Regions from separate parts of the Pandoraea thiooxydans genome, predicted to be linked through region 1. Evidence: predicted binding sites of a transcription regulator. Region 1 holds the regulator's gene; each other region holds the start of a gene.

Region 1 (6,054 bases):
GTCACCGATGCCGACGATCGCCTGCTCGGCGCCTTGAACATTCACGACCTGTTCGCGGCCAAAGTGGTATGACCCAATCGCACGATCTTACCGTCGCCCGGCAGCGCGCCGCTCGCATCGACCTGATGATTTTCGATGTCGACGGCGTGTTTACCGACGGTCGCCTGCTGTATGGCCCGCAGGGGGAATTCGGCAAGCAGTTCTCCACCCTGGACGGTCACGGCGTGAAATTGCTGGCTGCCAGCGGGGTCGAGGTCGGCATCATTACGGGCCGTCGTTCCGAGACGGTGGCGCTGCGCGCGGCCGAGCTAGGCATCGCGCATGTCCATCAAGGCGCCAGCGACAAGCGCGCCGCGCTCGACGCGTTGTGCGCGGCCACCGGCATCGCGCCGGCGTCATGCGGCTACATGGGCGATGACTGGCCCGACTTGCCGGTGCTGACGCGGGTGGGTTTTGCCGCGGCTCCCGCCAACGCCCACCCCGAGGTGCGCCAGCGCTGCCACTGGATCGCCGAGCAAAGCGGCGGCGCCGGCGCAGTGCGCGCGCTGTGCGACTTCGTGCTGCGCGCGCGGGGCAGCTACGACGATTTGCTGAACCAGGTCCTGGCATAGCACCGCCCGATGCAACGCGTAACCCCGACCTCGATCCTGGCGACCATCCTGCTGGCCGCATTGGCCTCCGGAACCTATTGGCTGGTGCAGCGCACGCTGCCGACCAGCGAGCCGTCGGCGGAACGTCCCAAGCATCACACGCCGGACTACTACGCCGACAATATCTCGATTTCGATGCTCTCGGCCACTGGGCAAACCCAGTACCGGATCAATGCGGCCACCATGGTGCACTACGAGGACGACTCGACCACCAGCGTGACACGCCCGGCGATTCGCGCCTTTACGCCCGGGCAGCCGGAGGTGACCGCGACGGCCCTGCGCGGCACGATCAACAGTGACGACTCGGTGGTCGACCTGTACGATCAGGCCGTTATCACGCGCGCGCCCGATGCGACCGATCCTGGCATGAGAGCGACCTCGCAGCACTTCCAGGTGCTGGTCAACGACGATGTCGTGCGCACCGAGATGCCGGTGCAGTTGACGCGCGGGCAGTCGGTGATGACCGCCAGCGGCATGAATTTCAATAACGTTACCCGGGTATTACAATTGCTCGGCAACGTGCGCGGGACCATCATGCCCGCCGAATTGAACGGCTCACGGGGCACCGCCAAACCAACCGGGGCAAAACATTAAAGCCATCACAACAAGACTCATGACCGACCGATCCATCTTCTGGCGCCTGGGCTGCGCGGCGCTGACCATCCTCGCGTGCGCGTTGCTGTTCTCGATGCCAGCGCGTGCCGAACGCGCCGATCGCGATAAGCCGATGAACATCGAGTCGGACCAGATGCGCTACGACGATCTCAAGCAGGTCAACGTATTCACCGGCAACGTGACGATCACCAAGGGCACCATCGTGCTCAAGGCCGACCGCGTCGAGGTGCATCAGGATCCGGAGGGCTATCAGTACGCCACCGCCTATGCCGCGCCGGGCAAGCTCGCGTTCATGAAACAAAAGCGCGACGGTCTCGATGAATATATCGAAGGCTGGGGCGAGCAAATCGATTACAACGGCAAGACCCAGATCGCCACGCTGACCAAGCATGCGGTGCTCAAGCGGCTCGCCGGCGCCAAGGTGATGGACGAGGTGCATGGCAGCGTGATCACTTACGACACGTATAACGAAGTCTATACGGCCGTCGGCGGCAAAGACCAGGTCAGCGAAAACAACCCGGGCGGCCGCGTGCGGGCTACCCTGGCGCCAAAAACCGCCAGCACCCCGGGTGCCGCGGCGCCGAGCGGGGCCGGCACCGCCCTGAAACCCTCCAACAGTCTCGGCAATCCGCGTGAATAGCCCATCCCAACAGCCCGTCAAGAGCGTCCTGACCGTACGCAACCTGAAAAAGCGTTACGGCACGCGCACTGTCGTCAAAGACGTTTCGCTGGATGTAAAAAGCGGCGAGGTGGTCGGCTTGCTTGGTCCCAACGGCGCCGGCAAGACGACCTCTTTTTACATGATCGTCGGACTGGTGCCGGCCGACGCGGGGCAGATCAGCCTGGACGACACCCTGTTGAGCGACATGCCGATTCACCGGCGCGCCAGACTCGGTTTATCGTATTTGCCCCAGGAAGCCTCGGTGTTTCGCAAACTGAGTGTCGAGGAAAACATCCGCGCAGTGCTTGAACTGCAAAACGGCGACGACGGCAAGACGCTGCCCAAGAAAGACATCGACGAGCGCATCGAATCGTTGCTCGACGAATTGCAGATCGCGCACTTGCGCGCCAATCCGGCGATGTCGCTGTCCGGCGGCGAGCGCCGCCGCGTCGAAATCGCGCGGGCGCTGGCCACTCGGCCGCGCTTCATCCTGTTGGATGAGCCGTTCGCCGGTGTCGACCCGATCGCCGTGCTGGAGATTCAGCGTATCGTGCGGTTTCTCAAGGATCGCAACATCGGGGTGTTGATCACCGACCACAACGTACGCGAGACGCTCGGCATCTGCGACCACGCCTACATCATCAGCGAAGGCAGCGTGCTGGCCGCCGGCACGCCTGACCAGATCGTCGCCGACGAGAGCGTGCGGCGCGTTTATCTGGGCGAGAACTTCCGCATGTAATGGGTGCGGGCACGTCCCCCGCCACGCCTCCCCGAACACGCCGCCGCGCTGGTGCGCGCATCGGTTCCCTTGTCCTGGCAAAGCCTCTACAATTGAACCAGGATACGATATGAAACCGACGCTTCAACTACGCACCTCCCAGCATCTGGCCCTGACCCCTCAGTTGCAGCAATCGATCCGTTTGCTGCAACTGTCGACGCTCGAGCTGCAGCAGGAAGTGGAACACGCGCTGACACAAAACCCGATGCTGGAGCAGGCCGACGACTGGCTCTCGGGCTCGGTTCGCGTCAACACCGACGGTTCCTTGCGCAGCGAGCGCGGCGCATCCGCCGCCGAGCCACCGCTTGGCGGCAGCCGCGAAGCGGCATCGCCCGAGGGCGGCGGCGACCAGGACGGCAGCGATTATGGCGAACCCCTGCGGGACACCGCCGGCGACTGGACGCTCAACGATTTCAGTCGCAATGGCAACGCCCAGGACGACGACGACGCGTCACAGCCGCAACTGCATGTCGACCAGACCAGCCTGCGCGAACATCTGCTCGCGCAACTGAATCTGACCCAGGCCAGCCAACGGGACCGTGCCCTGGTGGGCTTCCTGATCGAATCCCTCGATGAAGACGGCTATCTGGGAATTACGCTGGATGAAATCCAGCATGAGCTGTTGTCGGAGCTCGAGCTCGAAACCGAGGAACTGAATGCCGCACTGGCCCTGCTGCAAAGCTTCGATCCGGCGGGCGTGGGCGCGCGCAACGCCGCGGAATGCCTGAAACTGCAGTTGCAGCGCCAGCCGGCCAATGCAGTCCGGGCGCTGGCGCTGCGGATCGTGCAGGACCATCTCGAGTTATTGGCGGCCCGCGACTTCACTCGACTCAAACGCCTGCTCGGCGCGAGCGACGCCGAATTGCGCGCGGCTCATGCAGCGATCCGCGCGCTCGATCCATTCCCCGGCTCGGCTTATGGCGGCCCCACCACGGACTACGTCATTCCGGACGTCCTGGTGCGCAAGTCAGGCAAGACCTGGCACGCGGAGTTGAATCCGGAGATCATGCCGAAGCTGCGCATCAACGAAATGTATGCGCGGATTCTGCGCAGCAATCGCAACGACCCGGGCGCCGGCAATCTCCAGCAGCAACTGCAGGAGGCGCGCTGGCTGATCAAGAATATTCAGCAACGCTTCGATACCATCCTGCGCGTCGCGCAAGCCATCGTCGAGCGGCAAAAGAATTTTTTCACGCACGGTGAAATCGGCATGCGGCCCTTGGTTTTGCGGGAAATTGCTGATACGCTAGGCTTACATGAATCGACCATTTCACGCGTAACGACCAGCAAGTACATGCTCACGCCGTTCGGCACGTTCGAGCTGAAATATTTTTTCGGCAGCCATGTGGCAACCGACACCGGCGGGGCGGCCTCCTCGACCGCCATTCGCGCCCTCATCAAGCAACTGATAGGAGCAGAAGAGTCCAAAAACCCCCTTTCCGACAGCCGCATAGCTGAACTGCTGGGTGAGCAGGGTTTCGTGGTGGCACGGCGCACCGTTGCCAAATACCGCGAAGCGTTACGGATCCCGGCAGTCAATTTGCGCAAATCTTTGTAAGGTCCGATGCGCTAACCCGCATCGGGGTCGCCCTGCCGCGGCGCTCATTCCGTGACGATGCAAGCAACCGCCAACTGAATCGCCACACCCAACACCGCGGCGCCCCAGCAAGGAGAGCAGCTATGAATCTCAAGATCAGTGGACACCATCTCGACATCACGCCAGCGTTGCGCGAGTATGTGGTCAACAAGCTGGACCGCGTGGTCCGGCACTTTGACCAGGTGATCGATGTCAGTGTGCTACTGTCGCTCGACAACCATAAGGAAAAAGAGAAACGGCAAAAGGCGGAAATCACCCTGCATTTAAAGGGCAAGGATATATACGTAGAAAGTTGCGACGGCAATCTGTACGCTGCCGTCGATATGCTGATCGACAAGCTGGACCGCCAGGTGATTCGGCACAAGGATCGTCTTCAGGAGCATCAGCATGAAGCAATCAAACATCAATCGCCAGATCTACCTCAATAGATTCAATCAATGAGCAGTCGCCGGCCAGAACGCCGGCATGTGACCAGGGCCGCAGCAGCGGCCCTTTGCTTTATGTGCCGAGACATCCGCCGGATACGTCAAATCGGGATGCATGCCACAATAAGATTGATCCGAGAGCGACAACGCCTCGCTGGTCTATAATGCGTGGTCGATTCCCGGGGTTTCGGTTCCACGCCATTTGAGCGCCGCATCACAAGATGAACCGTCTAGTCAAACTTTTACCTATTACCAATATTGTCCTGGGACTGAATGTCACCAGCAAGAAACGCGTCTTCGAACAAGCCGGACTGTTGTTCGAGAACAATCACGGGCAAGCGCGCGGCGCTGTGACCGACAATCTGTTTGCCCGCGAACGGCTCGGCTCGACCGGCCTGGGCGAGGGCGTCGCCATCCCGCACGGGCGCATCAAAGGGCTGAAGCATCCGCTGGCTGCGTTTATTCGCCTGGCCGATCCGATCCCGTTCGAAGCGCCGGATGGGTTACCCGTATCCTTGCTGTTTTTCCTGCTTGTGCCGGAGCAAGCGAACCAGCAGCACCTGGAAATTCTGTCGGAAATTGCCCAGTTACTGTCCGATCGTTCGATGCGGGAGATACTCGCCAGCGCTACCGAGCCGGAAGTCATTCATCAGGCCCTGAGCACTTGGCAACCTTGATGCCGCCCCCGTCAACGGCAAGCACGTCTCAAGAGGGAATACGGTGGAACTGAACGGCATTAACGCCCAAAGTATTTTCGACGACAATGCGGCCACGCTCAAACTGAGCTGGCTGGCCGGCCACGAGGGCTGGGAACGGGGCTTTGCTCCGGAGACAGTCTCCAACGCCACGTCGAGCGCGGATCTGGTCGGTCACCTGAATTTGATCCACCCGAATCGCATCCAGGTGCTCGGAGAGGCCGAACTCAAGTATTACCAGCGCCTCTCCGAAGAAAACCGCAAGCACAACATGACCGAGCTGATCGCGCTCGAGCCGCCGTTTCTGGTGGTCGCCGACGGCCTGGCCGCGCCGCCCGACCTTGTGCTGCGCTGCACCCGCTCGTCCACGCCGCTGTTCACCACGCCGCTGTCGACCGCATCGGTCATCGATAGCCTGCGTTTGTATATCTCCCGGGTCTTCGCCCCATGCTGCACGATGCATGGTGTTTTTCTCGACATTCTCGGCATGGGCGTGTTGCTGACTGGCGACTCCGGCCTTGGCAAGAGCGAACTGGGACTGGAACTGATCAGCCGCGGCCATGGACTGGTGGCGGACGACGCCGTGGATTTTGTCAGATTGGGCCCGGATTTCGTCGAGGGACGCTGCCCGCC
Region 2 (6,054 bases), 340 kb from region 1:
CAGTTCGGCAAGCTTGGCGGCCGCCTCGAACGCCTTCGGATGACCCATCTGGAAAGTCGGCGCGAAGTCCATCTCGCCAACCTGCGCCCGCACGGCCTCGACGATCTCGCGACGGCAATGCCCCGCGTTGACGCACCACAGGCCCGCCGTGCCATCGAGCACCTGGCGGCCGTCGTGCGACGTGTAGTACATGCCCTCGGCCTTGACCAGCAGGCGCGGCGCCCGCTTGAATTCCCGATTGGCGGTAAAGGGCATCCAGAATGCCGACATATCGAGCGGCGCATCATGCAATTCCACGGCTCATCTCCTTCGATTTTCAAAGCGCGCCGCGGACCCTCGCCGGGCGCATCGAACACCATATTAAGCATCGGCGACCAATACAGACATGTACAGTTGAGCGGAAACTGCGTATTCTGTATCGGCACCATGCCATGAGTGTGCAGGCAACAGCCGATGCCCGGCCGGCCTGCGCTGCCGGAGTCCCCCACCATGAGTCAACCGTTACGCCTGGCGCTCGACCGCGGCCAGCCCGCATCGCTGGTCGAACAGATCGTGCGCGAGATCGAGCGCGCGCGACACAGCGCCGTGCTGCACGGCGGCATGCGCATGCCGTCGATCCGCCAGTTGGCGCAGGCGCACGGTATCAGCACCTTCACGGTGGTCGAAGCCTACGACCGGCTGGTCGCACAAGGTGTCCTGATCGCACGGCGTGGCGCCGGCTTCTTCGTGGCCAGCGACGATCCCGCGCACGATATGCCGCGGCCGCGGCCGCGCGCGGTCGCGCGCGAGGTCGGCAACGCCTGGTTGCTCTCGGAGGTGTTTGCCGACGACAGCATTCCGGTCAAGAGCGGCTGCGGCTGGCTGCCGGACGATTGGCTGGACGAAGACGGCCTGCAAGGCGCGCTGCGGCAGCTGGCCAAGGGCGCGGGCACGCGCTTCGTGCATTACGGCCACCCGCAGGGGTATGCCCCGCTGCGTCAGAGCATCGCACGACGCCTGGCAGATATCGCGCTCGATGCGCATGCCGACCAGATCGTCCTGACGCACGGCGCCACGCAAGGTCTTGACCTGATCGCCCGCACCTTGCTGCACCCGGGCGACGCCGTGCTGGTGGAGGAGCCCGCCTACTGCAATCTGCTGGCGATCCTGCGCAGCGCCGGCCTGCATGTGGTGGGCGTGCCGCGCGACGCCGCCGGGCTCGATCTGGCGCAGCTGGAGAGCGCGATCCAAACCCATCGGCCGCGCGCGCTATTCCTCAACAGCGTGCTGCAAAACCCGCTCGGCACGTCGCTGTCGCCGGCATGCGCGCACCGCATCCTGCAGTTTGCCGAACAGCACGGCCTGTGGGTGGTCGACGACGATATCTACCGCGAGCTGGCGCCGCCCAATGCGCCAGCCCTGGCCGCCATGGACGGCTTGCACCGGGTCATCTACCTGGGGAGCTTCTCGAAGACCATCTCGCCCTCGATCCGGGTCGGCTATGTCGCTTGCGCGCCAGCGCTGGCCGCCGAGCTCGCGCGCACCAAAATGATCGGCGGCCTGACCACCTCGGAAATCAACGAGCGCCTGGTTCATCTGGTGCTGACCGAGGGCGGCCACCGCAAGCACATCGAGCGGCTCACCGATCGCCTGGCGCGGGCGCGCAGCCGCCTCTGCACTCAATTGACGGCCTGCGGCCTGAGCCTGCTGGCCAAACCCGACGGCGGCATGTTCGTGTGCGCCGCCCTGCCTGAGGGCACGCCCTCCTCGCGCGAGATCGCCGAGCACGCGCTCACGCAGGGAATCATGCTCGCACCCGGCGAGTTCTTCGTCACGCAGTCCGAACCGTGTCACTGGTTCCGCTTCAATGCCGCCTATTCGGACGACGCGCGCCTGTACCGCTTTCTCGAGACCACACTGAGCGCGGCACACGCCTCGTGAGGGACGCGCCGTCCGGCGCGCGCCCTGCCCCGCACTCCCAGTCCCGCACTCCCTGCGCACGGCCCGCGCACTGCCATGGCGCACGCGGCCGCGTGCCACGCCCCGCCTGCACTGATGCGATGCAAATGCGCACCGCCGCGAAGCGTGGCATGGCAATCGTCGTGGCATCGAGGGATTGGCACGACTATTGCCTCCTGAGTCTGCGTAGTCCAATCACTTACGAAGGGAAATCAAATGAAACGACGCACGCTGTTAAACATGGCGGCCATGTCGGGGGCGCTTGCCATTCCGGGTTTGTCCTCAAAAGTTTGGGCGCAGGGCAAGAAGCCGATCAAGATCGGCATTCTGCATTCCCTGTCCGGCACGATGGCGATTTCCGAAACGTCGCTCAAGGACGTGGCGCTGATGACGGTCGACGAGATCAACCGCGCCGGCGGCGTGATGGGGCACCCGATCGAGCCGGTGGTGGTGGATCCGGCATCGAACTGGCCGCTGTTCGCCGAAAAGGCGCGGCAGTTGCTGACCCAGGACAAGGTGGCCGTGGTGTTCGGCTGCTGGACCTCGGTGTCGCGCAAATCGGTGTTGCCGGTTTTCGAAGAACTCAATGGCCTGCTGTTCTACCCCGTGCAGTATGAAGGCGAGGAAATGTCGCGCAACGTCTTCTATACGGGCGCGGCGCCGAACCAGCAGGCAATCCCAGCGGTGGAGTATCTGATGAGCGCCGAAGGCGGCGGCGCCAAGCGTTTCTTCCTGCTCGGCACGGACTACGTCTATCCGCGTACCACCAATCAGATTCTGCGCGGCTTCCTGCATTCGAAGGGCGTGCAGGACAAGGATATTCAGGAGGTCTATACACCGTTCGGCTACAGCGATTACCAGACGATCGTCGCCAATATCAAGCAGTTCGCCCAGGGCGGCAAGACCGCCGTGATCTCGACCATCAATGGCGACTCCAACGTGCCTTTCTACAAGGAACTCGGCAATCAGGGCCTAAAGGCGACCGACGTGCCGGTCATGGCGTTCTCGGTCGGCGAGGAAGAGCTGCGCGGCATGGACACCAAGCCGCTGGTGGGCAACCTGGCCGCATGGAATTACTTCATGTCGCTCAGGAACAAGGAGAACACCGCATTCAAGAAAGAGTGGTTCGAGTACGTCAAGCGCAAGAATCTGCCGGGCGGCAGCAAGCGCGTGACCAACGACCCGATGGAGGCGACCTACGTCGGCATGCATATGTGGAAGCAGGCGGTAGAGAAAGCCGGCACCACCAGCGTCGACAAGGTGAGAACGGCAATGATCGGCCAGACCTTCAACGCGCCCGACGGCTTCAAGCTCATGATGGACGGCAACCACCACCTGCACAAACCCGTGATGATCGGCGAGATTCGCGCCGACGGGCAGTTCAACGTGGTGTGGGAAACCAAGACGACCATCCGCGCACAGCCGTGGAGCCCCTACATCCCGGGCAATCAGGGCAAGCCCGACACGGTGAGCTGATCGTTTTCGGCAACTTTCGGCGCCGCCGACTGCCGGCGGCGCCCAGGATTCTTCCATGTCACGCCTGATCAAAATATTCGCACTACTGATCGTCCTGTTACTGGGTCAGACCTCCGCAATGGCACTGACCGAGACCGACATCGCACCGCTGGGCGGCATGGATTTCGACGCCAAGTCTCAGGCGATCCATCACCTGGTGGACGACGGCACCGAGGCCAGCCAAACGCTGCTGAAGGCGCTGGCCGCCGGCGACGTACTGGTCGGCGACGACAACCGGATCCTGGTCCAGGACGGCGACACCCTGCGCGATGTGCTCAGCGGCCAGCCGGTCAAGGACGACAATGCGCAACCGGTGGTGCTCAACAATGTGCTGCGCGCGCGCGTCGACGACGCCACCGCCGCGCTGAACCTGCAATCGCTGGACCCGGCGGTGCGCGCCAAGGCAATCCGTACCCTGTTGCACTCGGGCAGCACCGACTTCCGCGTGCAGGTCGAACAGGCGCGCGACCGGGAGACCGACCCTGACCTGAAGCGCAAGCTCGATCAGCTATGGGCCGTGACCGCGCTGCACGATGCCGACCCGCTCAAGCGGCGCGAGGCGATCGCGATTATCGTGGCACGCGCGGATCCGCAAATGCGCGGGCTGCTGCTGCCGCTGGTGGCGCGCAAGCCCGACGGCACGTTCGACGAACCCGACACGGGCGTGCGCGTCGCGGCCCAGGCCGGCCTGGCGCAACTCGAGAACGACCAACGCAAGAGCGAGCTGCTTGGCATGCTGTTCGCGGGCCTGAGCCTGGGCAGCGTGCTGCTGCTGGCGGCGCTGGGGCTGGCCATCACGTACGGCCTGCTCGGCATCATCAACATGGCGCACGGCGAATTCCTGATGATCGGCGCCTACGCCACGTACGTCGTGCAAACCCTGTTCCAGCACTACCTGCCGCACGCCTTCAATTGGTATCTGGTGGCCGCCGTCCCCGCCTCGTTCCTGGCCGCCGCGATCGTCGGGCTGATGCTCGAGCGCACCGTGCTGCGCTTTCTCTATGGCCGGCCGCTCGAGACGCTGCTGACCACCTTCGGCATCAGTCTGCTGCTCATGCAAATCGTGCGTACGCTGTTCGGCGCACAGAACGTCGATGTCGCCAACCCGTCGTGGATGAGCGGCGGGGTGAGCGTGCTGCCCAACCTGATCCTGCCTTACAACCGACTGGTCATCATCGGCTTCTCGGTGGTCGTGGTGGCACTGACCTGGGCGCTGCTGAACCTGACCCGGCTGGGCCTGTTCATCCGGGCCGTCACACAGAACCGCAACATGGCCGCCTGCGTCGGCGTGCGCACCCGGCGCGTGGACGCCTACGCGTTCGCCCTCGGTGCGGGCATCGCCGGGCTGGGTGGCTGCGCGCTGTCGCAGATCGGCAACGTCGGGCCGGATCTCGGTCAGGGCTACATCATCGACTCATTCCTCGTGGTGGTGCTGGGCGGCGTCGGCCAGTTGGCCGGCACGGTGTTCGGCGCTTTCGGACTGGGGCTGCTCAACAAGCTGCTCGAGCCGGCCTGGGGCGCGGTGCTGGCAAAAATCGCCGTGCTGGTGCTGATCGTGCTGTTCATCCAAAAGCGTCCCCAAGGACTTTTCGCTCTCAAAGGGCGCAGTGCGGAGGCTTGAATGAATTCCCCCGTTTCTTTTGACGTGTCGCCCGCCGGCCTGTCGCCGCAGCGCGGGTCTGCCGCGTCCACCGTCGGCGGCATGCCCGAGCGGCCACGGCTGCTGCCCAAATACACGGCCGCACCGCTGGCCGCGCTGGTGCTCACAGTGCTGATCATCGTGCCGCTGTGCTCGCTGGTATTGCCGGCTTCGCACCCGCTGCACCTGTCCGCCTACACGATGACACTGATCGGCAAGATCATGTGCTACGCGATCGCCGCACTGGCGCTCGACCTGGTATGGGGCTACTGCGGCATCCTCAGCCTGGGCCATGGGCTGTTCTTCGCGCTGGGCGGCTACGCGATGGGCATGTACCTGATGCGTGCGATCGGGCGCGACGGCGTCTACCACAGCAACCTGCCGGACTTCATGGTGTTCCTCGGCTGGAAGCATCTGCCGTGGTTCTGGCATGGCACCGGCAGCTTCGCCTTCACCTTGCTGCTGATCGTACTGGTGCCCGGCGTGCTGGCGTGGCTGTTCGGCTTTTTTGCCTTTCGCTCGCGCGTCAAGGGCGTGTATCTGTCGATTACCACGCAGGCCATGACGTATGCGGCGATGCTGCTGTTCTATCGCAACGAGACCGGCTTCGGCGGCAACAACGGCTTCACCGACTTCAAGCGCCTGCTGGGGTTTTCGATCGTCGCGCCGGGCACCCGCACGGCGCTGTTCCTGGTGACCTTCCTGGTGCTGGTGCTGGCCTTGCTGGTGTGCCGCGCGCTCGTCATCTCGAAGTTCGGGCGGGTGGTCACGGCGATGCGCGACGCCGAATCGCGCGCGATGTTCCTTGGTTATCGGCCGCTGGGCTACAAGCTGTTCGTGTGGACCTTCTCGGCGGTACTGTGCGGTATCGCCGGCGCGCTTTACGTGCCGCAGGTCGGCATCATCAATCCGAGCGAGATGTCGCCGGTCAACTCGATCGAGATGGCCATCTGGGTTGCCAT
Region 3 (6,054 bases), 870 kb from region 1:
GCCGCCTCGGCGTTGCCGCGACAAGGAAAAAACATGAAACGACCATTGATATTGCTTGCTTCGGGCCTGATCGCGTTGGCCGCATCCGGTGCCGCGATGGCGCACACCGACATTGGCATTTCCATCGGCGTTCCGCTGCCGGTATACGTGGCTCCGCCTCCTCCGGTCTACTATCGTCCGGCGCCCGTGTACGCACCGCCGCCCGTGGTAGTGACCTCCGGCTGGTATGGTGGCGACCGCGATTGGCATGACCGCGATTGGCATGACCGCGACTGGCACGATCGGGATTGGCGCGATCATGATCACTGGCGTCATGACCGTGGCTGGCACGGCCGCGGGCATGACAGGCATTGAGCACCGCTGGCGCGGCAGGCTGCCGCGCCACACCGACGGCCGGGCCATACGGCTCAACGGCCAGTGTGATGCGGCAGCGCAACAGCCGATAAAAAGGTTGCCGGAATTGCATCAATGTGATTGACTAAAAAGATGGGCGCCGCATAAAATTCGCTCGTTTTCACGATAGGGACAAATACCTTGGACAGTAGTAGTTGTCGATCTTCGATCGGTTTGACTGCCTGACTGGCAAGACTCCCCGCTAGCTTCCCCTAGCCACCGTCTTGCCACTGGGCAGACGGTGCGCGCTGCAGTTTCGCAGTATCTCCCGTGCACCTGTTTTGACGCGCAGCAGCGCCAGGGTATCGCCGTATACCCTGCACTGCCGCGCATCGTGCGTTCGGATCGCGCATGCACGCGTGGGCCCGCCGGTCCCCGCGCGCATGCGGCGGCCAGCGTTTGTATTTCCACGTCTATCGGACTGGAACCTACTTTTGCCTGACCACGGAGAAACACCATGACACCACCCGCCAACGTTCTACCGCCACGCAGCGCGGTACTCGACGAAGCTCATCTGGGCGACATCAAAGGAGCTTTCGGCACCATCGCGCATCACGACACCGCGCCGCGCCGCGACTGGCAGGCGCGATTTCGCACCCTGCTGGCGATCCTCGGCCCCGGCCTGATCGTCATGGTGGGCGACAACGATGCGGGCGCCTTCGCCACCTACACGCAAGCGGGTCAGAACTACGGCACGACGCTGCTATGGACCCTGGCGCTGCTGATTCCCGTGCTGTACGTCAACCAGGAGATGGTGCTGCGCCTGGGCGCGGTTACCGGCGTCGGTCACGCCCGCCTGATTTTCGAACGCTTCGGCAAGTTCTGGGGCGCCTTCAGCGTCATCGACCTGTTTATCCTCAACGCATTGACGATTGTCACTGAGTTCATCGGCATCACTTTTGCCTTTGACTTTCTTGGCGTCCCGAAGTTATGGGGCGTGAGTATCGCCGCGGTATTAACGATGGCAGCCGTCAGTACGGGGAGTTTCAGGCGTTTCGAGCGCTTTGCGATGGTGCTGGTGTTTGCCAGCCTGCTGCTGATCCCGGTGCTGGTTGCCGTACACCCGCCGGTCGGACAAATCGCACGAGACTTCGTGGTGCCGAGCTGGCCGGTCGGCTCCAAGCTCAGCGACGTCATGCTGCTGGTGATCGGCATCGTCGGCACCACCGTCGCGCCCTGGCAACTGTTCTTCCAGCAAAGCTACATCGTCGATAAGCGCATCACGCCGCGCTTCATCAAATACGAGAAAGCCGACCTCTGGATCGGTATCGGCCTGGTGATGATCGGCAGCATCGCGATGATGGCGTTCGCCGCCGAGCTGTTCCACGGCCGGCCGGAATTCGGGCAATTCACCGACGCCGGCGGCATCCTCAGCGGGCTCGACAAATACGTCGGGCGCACACCCGCGATCCTGTTCGCGATCGCGCTGATCGATGCCTGCATCATCGGCGCGGCGGCCGTGTCGCTGTCGACGGCTTATGCGATCGGCGATGTCTTCTCGATCCGCCATTCGCTGCATCGCGGCGTCGGTGACGCCAAGGGTTTTTATGTGATCTATTTCGCCGTCGTCGCGCTGGCTGCGGTGATCGTGCTGATTCCAGGCTCGCCGCTGGGGCTGTTGACCGAAGCGGTGCAGACTCTGGCCGGCGTATTGCTGCCCAGCGCCACGGTGTTCCTGCTGCTGCTTTGCAACGACAAGGCCGTGCTCGGGCCGTGGGTCAACTCCCGGGGACTCAACCTGTTCACCGGCGCGGTCGTCTGGGTACTGGTGATGCTGTCGATCATCCTGACCGCCTCGGTGCTGTTTCCGGACATTTCGGGCCAGGCGATCATCGGCATCCTGGTCGGGGGCACCGTGCTGGCGCTGGCCGGCTACGCGGGCACAATGGCGCTGCGCAAGCTGCGCTCCGGCGCAGATGCCTCGGATGACGAAGCAAGTATGCCGGCACAGGACATCGAATCGCTGCGCGCCACCTGGCGCATGCCGCCGCTCGACCAACTGCCGGCGCCCCGGCTGTCGCTGGCCAACCGCCTGTGGATGGGCGTGCTGCGCGGATACCTCGTGATCGCCGTCGGGCTGGTGATCGTCAAGGTAATCGAGCTCACATTGCTCAGATAGCGCCGCCCCCCGGCGTTTTCCGGCCGATCCGCGCCTGGCGCGGATCGGCCGCTGGAGCGAGCCGGCAACACGGTCAATCGTCATCATCATGGTAATGATGGTAACCGCCGCCATACGGATAGTAATAAGAGCCGGCGGGAACCACGACGCAGCCGCCCAGCGTCAGCAGCAAAACCGCGGCAATCAGATATCTCATAACGACTCCCGAAAAAAATTCAGTCAGGCGACGCGCGACACGCGCGGCGGACAATCCGCTCGCGCCGTATCGGCCGTTAACCCCGTTATAACCAAGCAACCGGCTTGGGAGATAGCGCCGTTTTGTAAGGCATGTAAGCAGATCTAACGCATGCGTCCGCCCCAAGGCAACGCACCGAACCCGTGCATGCCGCCCGGCACGGCAACCCGCACTGGGGTTCAGGCGGCAAATGCGCCAAAATAGCGCGCTGGATTCACCAAATAGCGGCGTGTCAGCGACGCGCAAAACAGAGAACTCAATTAAATCAATTACATAAAAATACAGGCATTCTTTTTGCTTGCAATATCATTCACTTCAATTTGCACCAAAAGTGAGCATTCATGCCCTCGAACAGCCCCGCATACGACGTTCTTTTCCTTTTATTGGGCGCCACCATGGTGCTCGCCATGCACGCCGGTTTTGCCTTTCTGGAGCTCGGCACGGTCCGCAAGAAAAACCAGGTCAACGCGTTGGTCAAGATCCTTACCGACTTTGCCGTATCGGCGGTGGCCTATGCGTTCATCGGCTATCCGCTGGCTTATGGCGTGAATTTCTGGAGCGGCGCGAGTGCCCTCTCGGCACACCACGGCTATGAACTGGTGCGCTTCTTTTTCCTGCTGACCTTCGCCGCGGCGATTCCGGCCATCGTCTCGGGCGGCATCGCCGAGCGCGCCAAATTTCACCCGCAGTCGGTCGCGACCTTCTTCCTGGTCGGCATCGTCTATCCGTTTTTCGAGGGTATCGCCTGGAACGGCCATTTTGGCGTGCAGGCCTGGTTCACGAAGATGTTCGGCGCGCCGTTCCATGACTTCGCCGGCTCGGTCGTGGTTCATGCCGTGGGCGGCTGGATCGGTCTGGCGGCCGTGCTGATGCTCGGCGCGCGGCGCGGCCGGTATCACCGCGACGGTCACGTGGCCGCGCATCCGCCGTCGTCGATTCCGTTCCTGGCGCTGGGCGCGTGGATTCTGATCGTCGGCTGGTTCGGCTTTAACGTGATGAGTGCGCAACGGGTCGGCGGTATCTCGGGCCTGGTGGCCGTCAATTCGCTGATGGCGATGGTCGGCGGCACGCTCGCCGCCATGCTGCTCGGCAAGGACGACCCGGGCTTCATTCACAACGGGCCGCTGGCCGGCCTGGTCGCGGTGTGCGCCGGCTCCGACTTGATGCACCCGTTTGGTGCACTGATCGTCGGCGCGATCGCAGGCGCGCTGTTCCTGTGGCTGTTCACCCTGACCCAAAACCGCTGGAAGATCGACGACGTGCTCGGCGTGTGGCCCCTGCACGGCCTGTGCGGCGTGTGGGGCGGTATTGCCGCCGGCCTGTTCGGCCAAACCTGGCTGGGCGGCATCGGCGGGGTCAGTCTGATGTCTCAGTTGCTCGGCACCGCGCTGGGCGTGGCAATCGCGTTTGCCGGCGGCCTGGTGGTCTATGGCGTGCTCAAGGCCACGATGGGCCTGCGCCTGAGCGAAGAGCAGGAATTCAACGGCGCCGACATCTCGATCCACAACATCACGGCGACGCCGGAACGCGAAACCAGCTGGTAAGAGGCCAGCGACGCCATGCCCCCGCCGTCGCGGGGGCTCGCCTCACAACACGCACTCGCACTCGGCGGCACGTTCGGGCGCCAGCCCGGCCGGCGTGGGGCGCGGCTCGGACCCGGCAAATTCGCAGACGCCGGCGTGCTCGCCCTGTCGGCCGCTGAGCAGCGGACAGCGCTCGAACAGCTCGGCCACCCAGTCCACGAACGCCCGCACCTTGGGCGACAGATGGCGGTTGTGCGGATACACAATCGAAATCGGCATCGGCGCCGGACGGCAATCGGGCAGCACCTCGCGCAATTCGCCGGACTCCAGATAATTGCGCACCATGTAGCGCGCCGGCTGAATCAGCCCGAACCCCTGCAGGCCGCAAGCGACATAGGCGTCGGCGTCGTTGACCGATACCGTGCCGTTCATCTTCACCGCCAGCGGCTTGCCGTCGACGATGAAATCCCAATCGATGATGCGGCCGGTGCGGCTGGAGAAATACTGCACCGCGACGTGCTGGTCGAGATCCTCCAGGCTGCGCGGTTCGCCATGACGCTCCAGATAGCCGGGCGCCGCGCAGGTCACACCCTCGAACGTACCGATGCGGCGCGCCACCAGCGTCGAGTCGCGCAATTCGCCGACCCGGATCACGCAATCGACCGCTTCCTGCACCAGGTCGACCGGCTTGTCGCCCAGTCCGATCGCCAGCTCGATCTCGGGGTAGCGCAGGTGAAACTCGCATAGCGTCGGAATCAGGATCAGCCGCCCGATCGAACCCGGCACGTCGATGCGCAACCGGCCGCGCGGGCGCCGCGCGGTATCGAGAAACGCTGCCTCGGCCTCCTCGACGTCGGCCAGGATGCGCAGGCAGCGCTCGTAATAGGCGGCGCCGTCCGGCGTCAGGCTCAAGCGCCGGGTGGTGCGATTGAGCAGCCGCACGCCGAGCATTTTCTCCAGATTCTGGACGATCGTGGTCACCGTGGTGCGCGGCAGCTCGAGCGTGTCGGCCGCCTTGGTAAAACTGTTGGCGTCCACCACGCGGGTAAATACTTGCATCGCCTGAAAGCGGTCCATGACTCTCTCCCAAGGAAATGACGGCGCGAGATTGTTCGTTTTTGCCGACTATTGTTGCCGGATTATAGGCGTTTATCCGGCAACGCGTAACGATCACAATCCGTTTCACTCGAACTCGGCATCGGGCAACCCCGATCGGCTTCATGAAGACGCACCGTCCCCCCCTCGCAGCGGTATCCCGGCTTGCCGCGCTGCTCATCGAAGAACGCACGATCGACGGCTATGCCGGCGCCATACGGGTGCGGCTGTATCGGCCAGATGACGCCGCGGCGCTGCCGGTGGTGCTGTATTTTCATGGCGGCGGCTTCACTTCGGGCTCGCTAGACGACGCCGACACGCCGGCCCGCTTCATTGCCGCGCACTGTCCCGCGCTGGTGGTATCGGCCGGCTATTCTCTGGCCCCGGCCGCCCCCTTTCCCGCGGCGCCGGAAGACAGCCATGCCGCCGCCGTATGGATTGCCGCGCATGCGCACGATTTTGGCGGCGATCCGACACGCCTGGCCGTGGCCGGGGACGACGCCGGCGGCAACCTGGCGACCTGCCTGACGCTGATTGCACGCGACCGCCACAGCGTCGAATTCGCCGCGCAGGTATTGCTCGGCCCGATGCTCGACCCGAGCATGACCCGCCTGGGCGACGCCGCCCGGTTGCACTCGGACATCACCGCGCAGGCATGCGCGCTGTGCTATCGGCAGTATCTGCCCCGC
Region 4 (6,054 bases), 1.2 Mb from region 1:
TGGTTTGGAGCACCCAGGCCAGTTGCGAGCCATCGGGATAAGCGTCGCTGGCGAAGGCCGGCACGGCAGCGGCAGCCAGCGTGAGTGATACAAGGGCGGATGCAAGGGTAAGACGTTTCATTTTTGACTCCTGTCTAACTGGTTAGGAGCGATGCGATCTTGGCACCGCTGACAGGAATCAGTGTATTCCCTAGGCTATTGATGAAAAATAGCGATTGATTAAATAAATTATTGTTCGAATCGCAATAATGCAGCCAAAAAAACGCCGCCGATGGCAGGTCTCGGCGGCGCGGGCAGGCGGAGGAGGTTGTCAGCGGGTCGCGACCATCACCGCGGCGCCCGCCATCACCACGCCAGTCGAGCGGTTGAGGAGTTTCATCGCGCGCCGCGAGGCCAGGAGCTTGCGGGCGCGGGCCGCGAGAAGAATGTAGGCGCCGAACACCACGGCGAGAATCGCCAGCGTGATACCGACGACTTCGGCGTATCCGAGCGGCGTGATGTGACGCAGGTCAAGCAGATTGGGGAGCAGCGCCAGATAAAAGATCACGACCTTCGGATTGCCCAGGGTCACCGACAGTCCGCCGAGAAACAGTCTGGACGGGCGCTCGCGAGGCGGCTGCGCCTGCTGCGTCACCTCCTGCGTGGTGACTGGCGAGGTCCACATTTTCCAGGCGAGATAAAGCAGGTAGAGCGCGCCCGCGTATTTGACCGCCAGGAAGACTTCGCTGAACGACTGCGCCAGTGCGGCCACCCCAAGCACAGCGCAGGTCAGCCAGACGACGTCGCCGATGGCCATGCCGGCGGTGAAAGCGATCGCGCCCTGCGTGCCTCGTCCCAGCACGCGTGCCACGATGGCGGCGATGCCGGGGCCGGGCGCGCCGGCGGCGACCAGCAGCGCCAGCGCGAAAGTCATCAAGCTCGCAAGACTCATCAAAAACTCCTTATCGGGCGGGTGCGATGCCGCAGCGGGCGCGCCGGTCTTATGCCCCAATCCAGGGCAAGCCTCGATGGCACCAGCCGGATACCGTTTTGCGGTGGCCGGCGCTGTTTTTATCGCCCTCGAAACCCTCGAGAATGTCATAGGCCTTGCTGAAGCCGTTCTCGGTGGCGAGCTTGGCTGCGACCTTCGAGCGCGCCGCGCTGCGGCACAGGAACAGCAGCGGTGCGTTGGGTGCGACCTGGGCACGCAACTGCTCCAGGAACTGTGCATTGGGCACGCTGCCAGGGTAGCGGATCCATTCGATATGAATGTATCTGTCGTCGGCAATTTGCGGCCGGCCCACCCAGTCGAGTTCGGCGCGAGTGCGCACGTCGACGAGTCGAGCCTCGGGGTCGAGTTGCAGCAGTGTCGCGGCCTCCTCGGGCGTGACCGCGCCGGCATATGGCAGGTTGCCGCTTTGGCGCCGTTGATCGGCTTGCGAGTAGATTTCGGTAGATGTCGTCATGGGATTGCGTTCGCTCGGGTAATGGTCGTTCATTCTATGGGGTGTGACCGCAATTCGCCAGAGACGGGCGTAGCCCGGCCCGATTGCACCAAAAGCGAGCATTTTTGCGATGCGCACCATATTGGTGATTTTTTGCGGTGGGCATGCATCAAAATGGGGATTTTCATCCATAATGACAGAGTCCGATCCTCCGTGGCATCCTGCGCGCGCGCGGGCTCTGCGGCAGAAAAAGCGATGTGGCATGTTTTCTGCTTAATAACGATGAATCCGCAAACGGAGTTCGTTAGAATGTGGCACTTCGCTGGGATGCGCCAGCGGGGTGACAAGTTGAATCTTTCGGGAGATATGCATGAGCAAGTCTGTGGCAGACGTAATGAAGTTGGTGAAAGAGGAAGACGTCAAATTCGTCGACTTCCGTTTCACCGACACCAAAGGTAAAGAGCAGCACGTATCCGTGCCGCTGTCGGCATTCGACGAGGGCAAGTTCGACGGCGGGCACGCTTTCGACGGCTCCTCGATCGCCGGCTGGAAGGGCATCGAAGCCTCCGACATGCTGCTGGTGCCGGATCCGAACACCGCCTATATCGACCCGTTCTACGAAGAAAACACGCTGGTGCTGACCTGCGACGTGGTCGAGCCTTCCGACGGCAAGGGTTATGACCGCGATCCGCGCTCGATCGCCAAGCGCGCCGAAGCCTACCTCAAGAGCACCGGCCTGGGCGACACCGCCTTCTTCGGCCCGGAACCCGAATTCTTCATTTTCGACGCCGTGAACTGGCACGTCGATATGTCCGGCTGCTCGGTCACCGTGCACTCGGAAGAAGCACCGTGGTCTTCCTCCAAGGAATTCGACAGCGGCAACTCCGGCCATCGCCCGGGCGTCAAGGGCGGCTACTTCCCGGTCGCTCCGGTCGACACCTTCCAGGACATGCGCTCGGAAATGTGCCTGTTGCTCGAACAACTGGGCGTGCCGGTCGAAGTGCACCACCACGAAGTCGCGGGCCAGGGCCAAAATGAAATCGGCACCAAGTTCTCCACGCTGGTGCAGCGCGCCGACTGGACGCAGATTCTGAAGTACGTGGTGCAAAACGTGGCGCACAGCTACGGCAAGACCGCCACCTTCATGCCGAAGCCGATCGTCGGCGACAACGGCTCGGGCATGCACATCCACCAATCGGTATGGAAAGACGGCCAAAACCTGTTCGCCGGCAATGGCTACGGCGGCCTGTCTGACTTCGCGCTGTACTACATCGGCGGCATCATCAAGCATGCTCGCGCGCTGAACGCGCTGACCAACCCGACCACCAACTCGTACAAGCGTCTGGTGCCGGGCTTCGAAGCACCGGTCAAGCTGGCCTACTCGGCTCGCAACCGCTCGGCCTCGATCCGCATTCCGTACGTTGCCAACCCGAAGGGCCGCCGCATCGAAGCGCGCTTCCCGGACCCGATGGCCAACCCGTACCTGGCATTCTCGGCCATGCTGATGGCCGGCCTGGACGGCGTGCAGAACAAGATTCACCCGGGCGAAGCCGCCGACAAGAATCTGTACGACCTGCCGCCGGAAGAGGATGCCAAGATCCCGACCGTGTGCGCCAGCCTCGAACAGGCGTTGGAGTACCTGCAGGAAGACCGCGAGTTCCTGACGCGCGGTGGCGTGTTCACCGACGCGATGCTCGATGCGTACACCGAGTTGAAGATGGAAGAAGTGACCCGGTTCCGCATGACCACGCATCCGATCGAGTTCGACATGTACTACTCGCTGTAAATTGTTGCCAGCTCCGAGCTAGCCAATGAAAGCACAGGGGGAGGGCGGTTTGCCTCCCCCTTCTTTATTTCGCGACCAGTGTGAAGCTTGGTTTTTCGACGGCGCCAAACATGAAATCAGTTCGTACCACGAACCCTCCGACTGCCGAACCGCCTGAAGACCTCGGGCACGCAGCGCTGGCGGCCAGCGGCATTCTGCCCGGTCTCGACGCGCTGGCCACGGTCCTGCTGGTGCTCGACAAGCTGACGCTGCGGGTGGTCTACGCGAACCCGCCAGCCGAAGCCCTGCTGGCGCTCTCGCGGCGCTCGCTGGCGCATATGACCTGGCACGATCTTTTTCTCAACGGCGAAGTGATCGACGCCACCGTGAAAGAGCTGCTGGCGAATCAATATCAGGCAACACGCCTCGATTTGGTGCTCGAACGCACTGCGCAGGAGCCATTGCATACCCATGCGATCGTCGGCATCCCGGAAAATGCCCCGGATTTCGTGATCGTCGAGCTGATCGAAAACGAACAGAAGCTCAAGAACGAGCGCGAAGAGCGCATTCTCGATCAGGCATGGATCAACAAGCAGCTGATTCGCAATCTGGCGCACGAAATCAAGAATCCGCTGGGCGGCATTCGCGGTGCGGCCCAACTGCTGGAGTTCGAACTCGTACAGCGCGAGTTGCGCGAGTACACGCAAGTCATCATCAAGGAGTCCGATCGCCTGCAAACCCTGGTGGATCGGTTGCTCGAGCCGCACCGGCACCCCTATATCGTCACCGAAATCAATCTGCACGAGGTGTGCGAGCGGGTGCGCTCGCTGGTGCTGGCCGAATTCCCGCAGGGCCTGGAGATCGAGCGCGACTACGACGTCAGCCTGCCCGAGTTGCGCGGCGACAAGGAGCAATTGATTCAAGCACTGCTAAATATCGTGCGTAATGCCGCCGAGGCGATGCGCGAGCAGATCGAGCGCGGGCAAGGGCGCATCGTGCTGCGCACCCGCGTCGCGCGCAAGGTCACGCTGGCCAAGCGGTTGCACAAGCTGGCATTGGAATTGCATGTAATCGATAACGGGCCCGGTATTCCCGAGGAAATCCGGGATCGCATCTTCTTTCCGCTGGTGTCGGGTCGAGAGGGTGGGAGCGGTTTGGGATTGACGCTCGCGCAGTCTTTCGTGCAACGGCACGAGGGATCGATCGAGTGCGAGAGTCGGCCCGGACGCACCGATTTCCGCATTATGCTGCCGCTCGGATGAGTACGGCACCGGCAGTTCCGATATGTTTTTTTCACGGTGAGCCATGAAGCCGATCTGGATAGTAGACGACGATCAATCGATTCGTTGGGTTCTCGAAAAAGCGCTCTCGCGCGCCAACTTGCCGGTGCGCAGCTTCGCCGGGCCGCGCGAGGCCGCGCTCGCGATGGAAACCGACTCGCCGCAGGTGCTGGTTTCCGATATTCGCATGGCTGGCGGCTCCGGGCTTGAGTTGCTGCAAACAGCCAAGCAGCGGTATCCCGGCCTGCCGGTCATCATCATGACGGCGTTCTCGGATCTGGACAGCGCCGTCTCGGCGTTTCAGAGTGGCGCCTTCGAGTATCTCGCCAAGCCGTTCGACGTCGATCGGGCGGTCGAGCTGATCATGCGCGCGGTCGAGGAAAGTTTGCGCGAGACGACCGTCGACGAGCGCCTGGCCGAGGAGCCCGAGATTCTCGGGCAAGCCAGTGCCATGCAGGACGTTTTCCGAGCCATTGGCCGGCTGTCGCACTCGAGTGCCACGGTGCTGATCACCGGCGAGTCCGGCTCCGGCAAGGAGTTGGTCGCGCGCGCGCTGCACCGGCACAGCCCGCGTGCGGCGGGGCCGTTTATCGCATTGAATACCGCGGCGATTCCGAAGGATTTGCTGGAATCCGAATTATTCGGTCACGAGCGCGGTGCATTTACCGGCGCCCAGGCCACCCGCAGGGGCCGTTTCGAACAGGCCGAGAACGGCACGCTGTTTCTCGACGAAATCGGTGACATGCCGCTCGATTTGCAAACCCGCCTGCTGCGCGTCCTGTCGGACGGCAACTACTATCGGGTCGGCGGACACAGCCCGATCAAGGCCAATGTGCGGGTGATCGCCGCGACGCATCAGAATCTCGAGGATCGTGCCCGCCAGGGGCTGTTCCGCGAAGACCTGTACCACAGGCTCAACGTGATCCGGCTGCGCCTGCCTTCGCTGCGCGAACGCAGCGAGGACATTCCGCTGCTGCTGCGGCATTTCCTGCAGAAGAGCGCGCAGGATCTGGGCGTCGAGCCAAAACGCATCAGCGATGCCGCGCTGGCTCACCTGACGCGCTTCCCCTTCCCGGGCAACGTTCGCCAGCTGGAGAATCTCAGTAACTGGCTGACCGTGATGGCGCCGGCGCAAACCGTCGAGATCAAGGATTTGCCGCCCGAATTTCAAAACGCTGGCGCCGTTGGCGCGGCGGCGACCTCGCCGGCTCCGCAAGGGGCCGGCGGCTCGACGCTGGCCGAAACACCGACGGCCGACGTTGCGGCAACGCCTGCCGGCGGTGCCGGCGTGCTCGCCGGCATGGCACCGGAGGCCGGCCAATGGGAGCCTACGCTGCGGCGCGAAGTGGCTCGCCTGCTGCGCACGGCCACGCCCGACGTGATGGACGTGCTGCTGCGCCGCTTCGAGTCCGCGGTGATCAACGAGGCGCTCGATTTCACTCGCGGGCGCAAAGTGGAAGCGGCTACCCGACTGGGCATCGGCCGCAACACGATCACCCGCAAGATTCAGGAACTCGGCCTGGAATCCTGAAATGCGAAAGTAGCGAGCATGATCAAAAAGATTCTGATTACCGGCACCAGCGGG

Evidence for each region. Region 1 encodes sigma-54, which starts transcription at its own class of promoters, with help from an activator protein. Its sites were predicted from a motif close to TGGCANGNAANCTGCTTT; they were not measured.
Region 2: the regulator sigma-54 is predicted to act here: its motif matches at 2,097-2,114, upstream of urtA (urea ABC transporter substrate-binding protein).
Region 3: the regulator sigma-54 is predicted to act here: its motif matches at 3,031-3,048, upstream of PATSB16_RS20565 (ammonium transporter).
Region 4: the regulator sigma-54 is predicted to act here: its motif matches at 1,683-1,700, upstream of glnA (type I glutamate--ammonia ligase).

Annotation. Positions count from the first base shown of each region.
Region 1 is NZ_CP014839.1:3,553,163-3,559,216, forward strand. Features, by position in the region: gene PATSB16_RS16220 (KpsF/GutQ family sugar-phosphate isomerase) at 1-72, shown strand, start outside; gene PATSB16_RS16225 (KdsC family phosphatase) at 69-611, shown strand; gene lptC (LPS export ABC transporter periplasmic protein LptC) at 621-1,244, shown strand; gene lptA (lipopolysaccharide transport periplasmic protein LptA) at 1,264-1,905, shown strand; gene lptB (LPS export ABC transporter ATP-binding protein) at 1,898-2,665, shown strand; gene PATSB16_RS16245 (RNA polymerase factor sigma-54) at 2,775-4,262, shown strand; gene hpf (ribosome hibernation-promoting factor, HPF/YfiA family) at 4,385-4,729, shown strand; gene PATSB16_RS16255 (PTS sugar transporter subunit IIA) at 4,948-5,403, shown strand; gene hprK (HPr(Ser) kinase/phosphatase) at 5,447-6,054, shown strand, end outside.
Region 2 is NZ_CP014839.1:3,894,400-3,900,453, forward strand. Features, by position in the region: gene aptA (omega-aminotransferase AptA) at 1-270, opposite strand, end outside; gene PATSB16_RS17980 (aminotransferase-like domain-containing protein) at 490-1,920, shown strand; gene urtA (urea ABC transporter substrate-binding protein) at 2,155-3,414, shown strand; gene urtB (urea ABC transporter permease subunit UrtB) at 3,470-5,074, shown strand; gene urtC (urea ABC transporter permease subunit UrtC) at 5,156-6,054, shown strand, end outside.
Region 3 is NZ_CP014839.1:4,426,550-4,432,603, reverse strand. Features, by position in the region: gene PATSB16_RS20575 (hypothetical protein) at 34-354, shown strand; gene PATSB16_RS20570 (Nramp family divalent metal transporter) at 851-2,512, shown strand; gene PATSB16_RS21220 (hypothetical protein) at 2,586-2,708, opposite strand; gene PATSB16_RS20565 (ammonium transporter) at 3,089-4,291, shown strand; gene PATSB16_RS20560 (LysR family transcriptional regulator) at 4,334-5,347, opposite strand; gene PATSB16_RS20555 (alpha/beta hydrolase) at 5,491-6,054, shown strand, end outside.
Region 4 is NZ_CP014839.1:2,389,062-2,395,115, reverse strand. Features, by position in the region: gene PATSB16_RS10985 (DUF4148 domain-containing protein) at 1-121, opposite strand, end outside; gene PATSB16_RS10980 (LysE family translocator) at 311-931, opposite strand; gene PATSB16_RS10975 (rhodanese-like domain-containing protein) at 981-1,445, opposite strand; gene glnA (type I glutamate--ammonia ligase) at 1,795-3,210, shown strand; gene glnL (nitrogen regulation protein NR(II)) at 3,321-4,451, shown strand; gene ntrC (nitrogen regulation protein NR(I)) at 4,495-6,000, shown strand; gene rfbD (dTDP-4-dehydrorhamnose reductase) at 6,019-6,054, shown strand, end outside.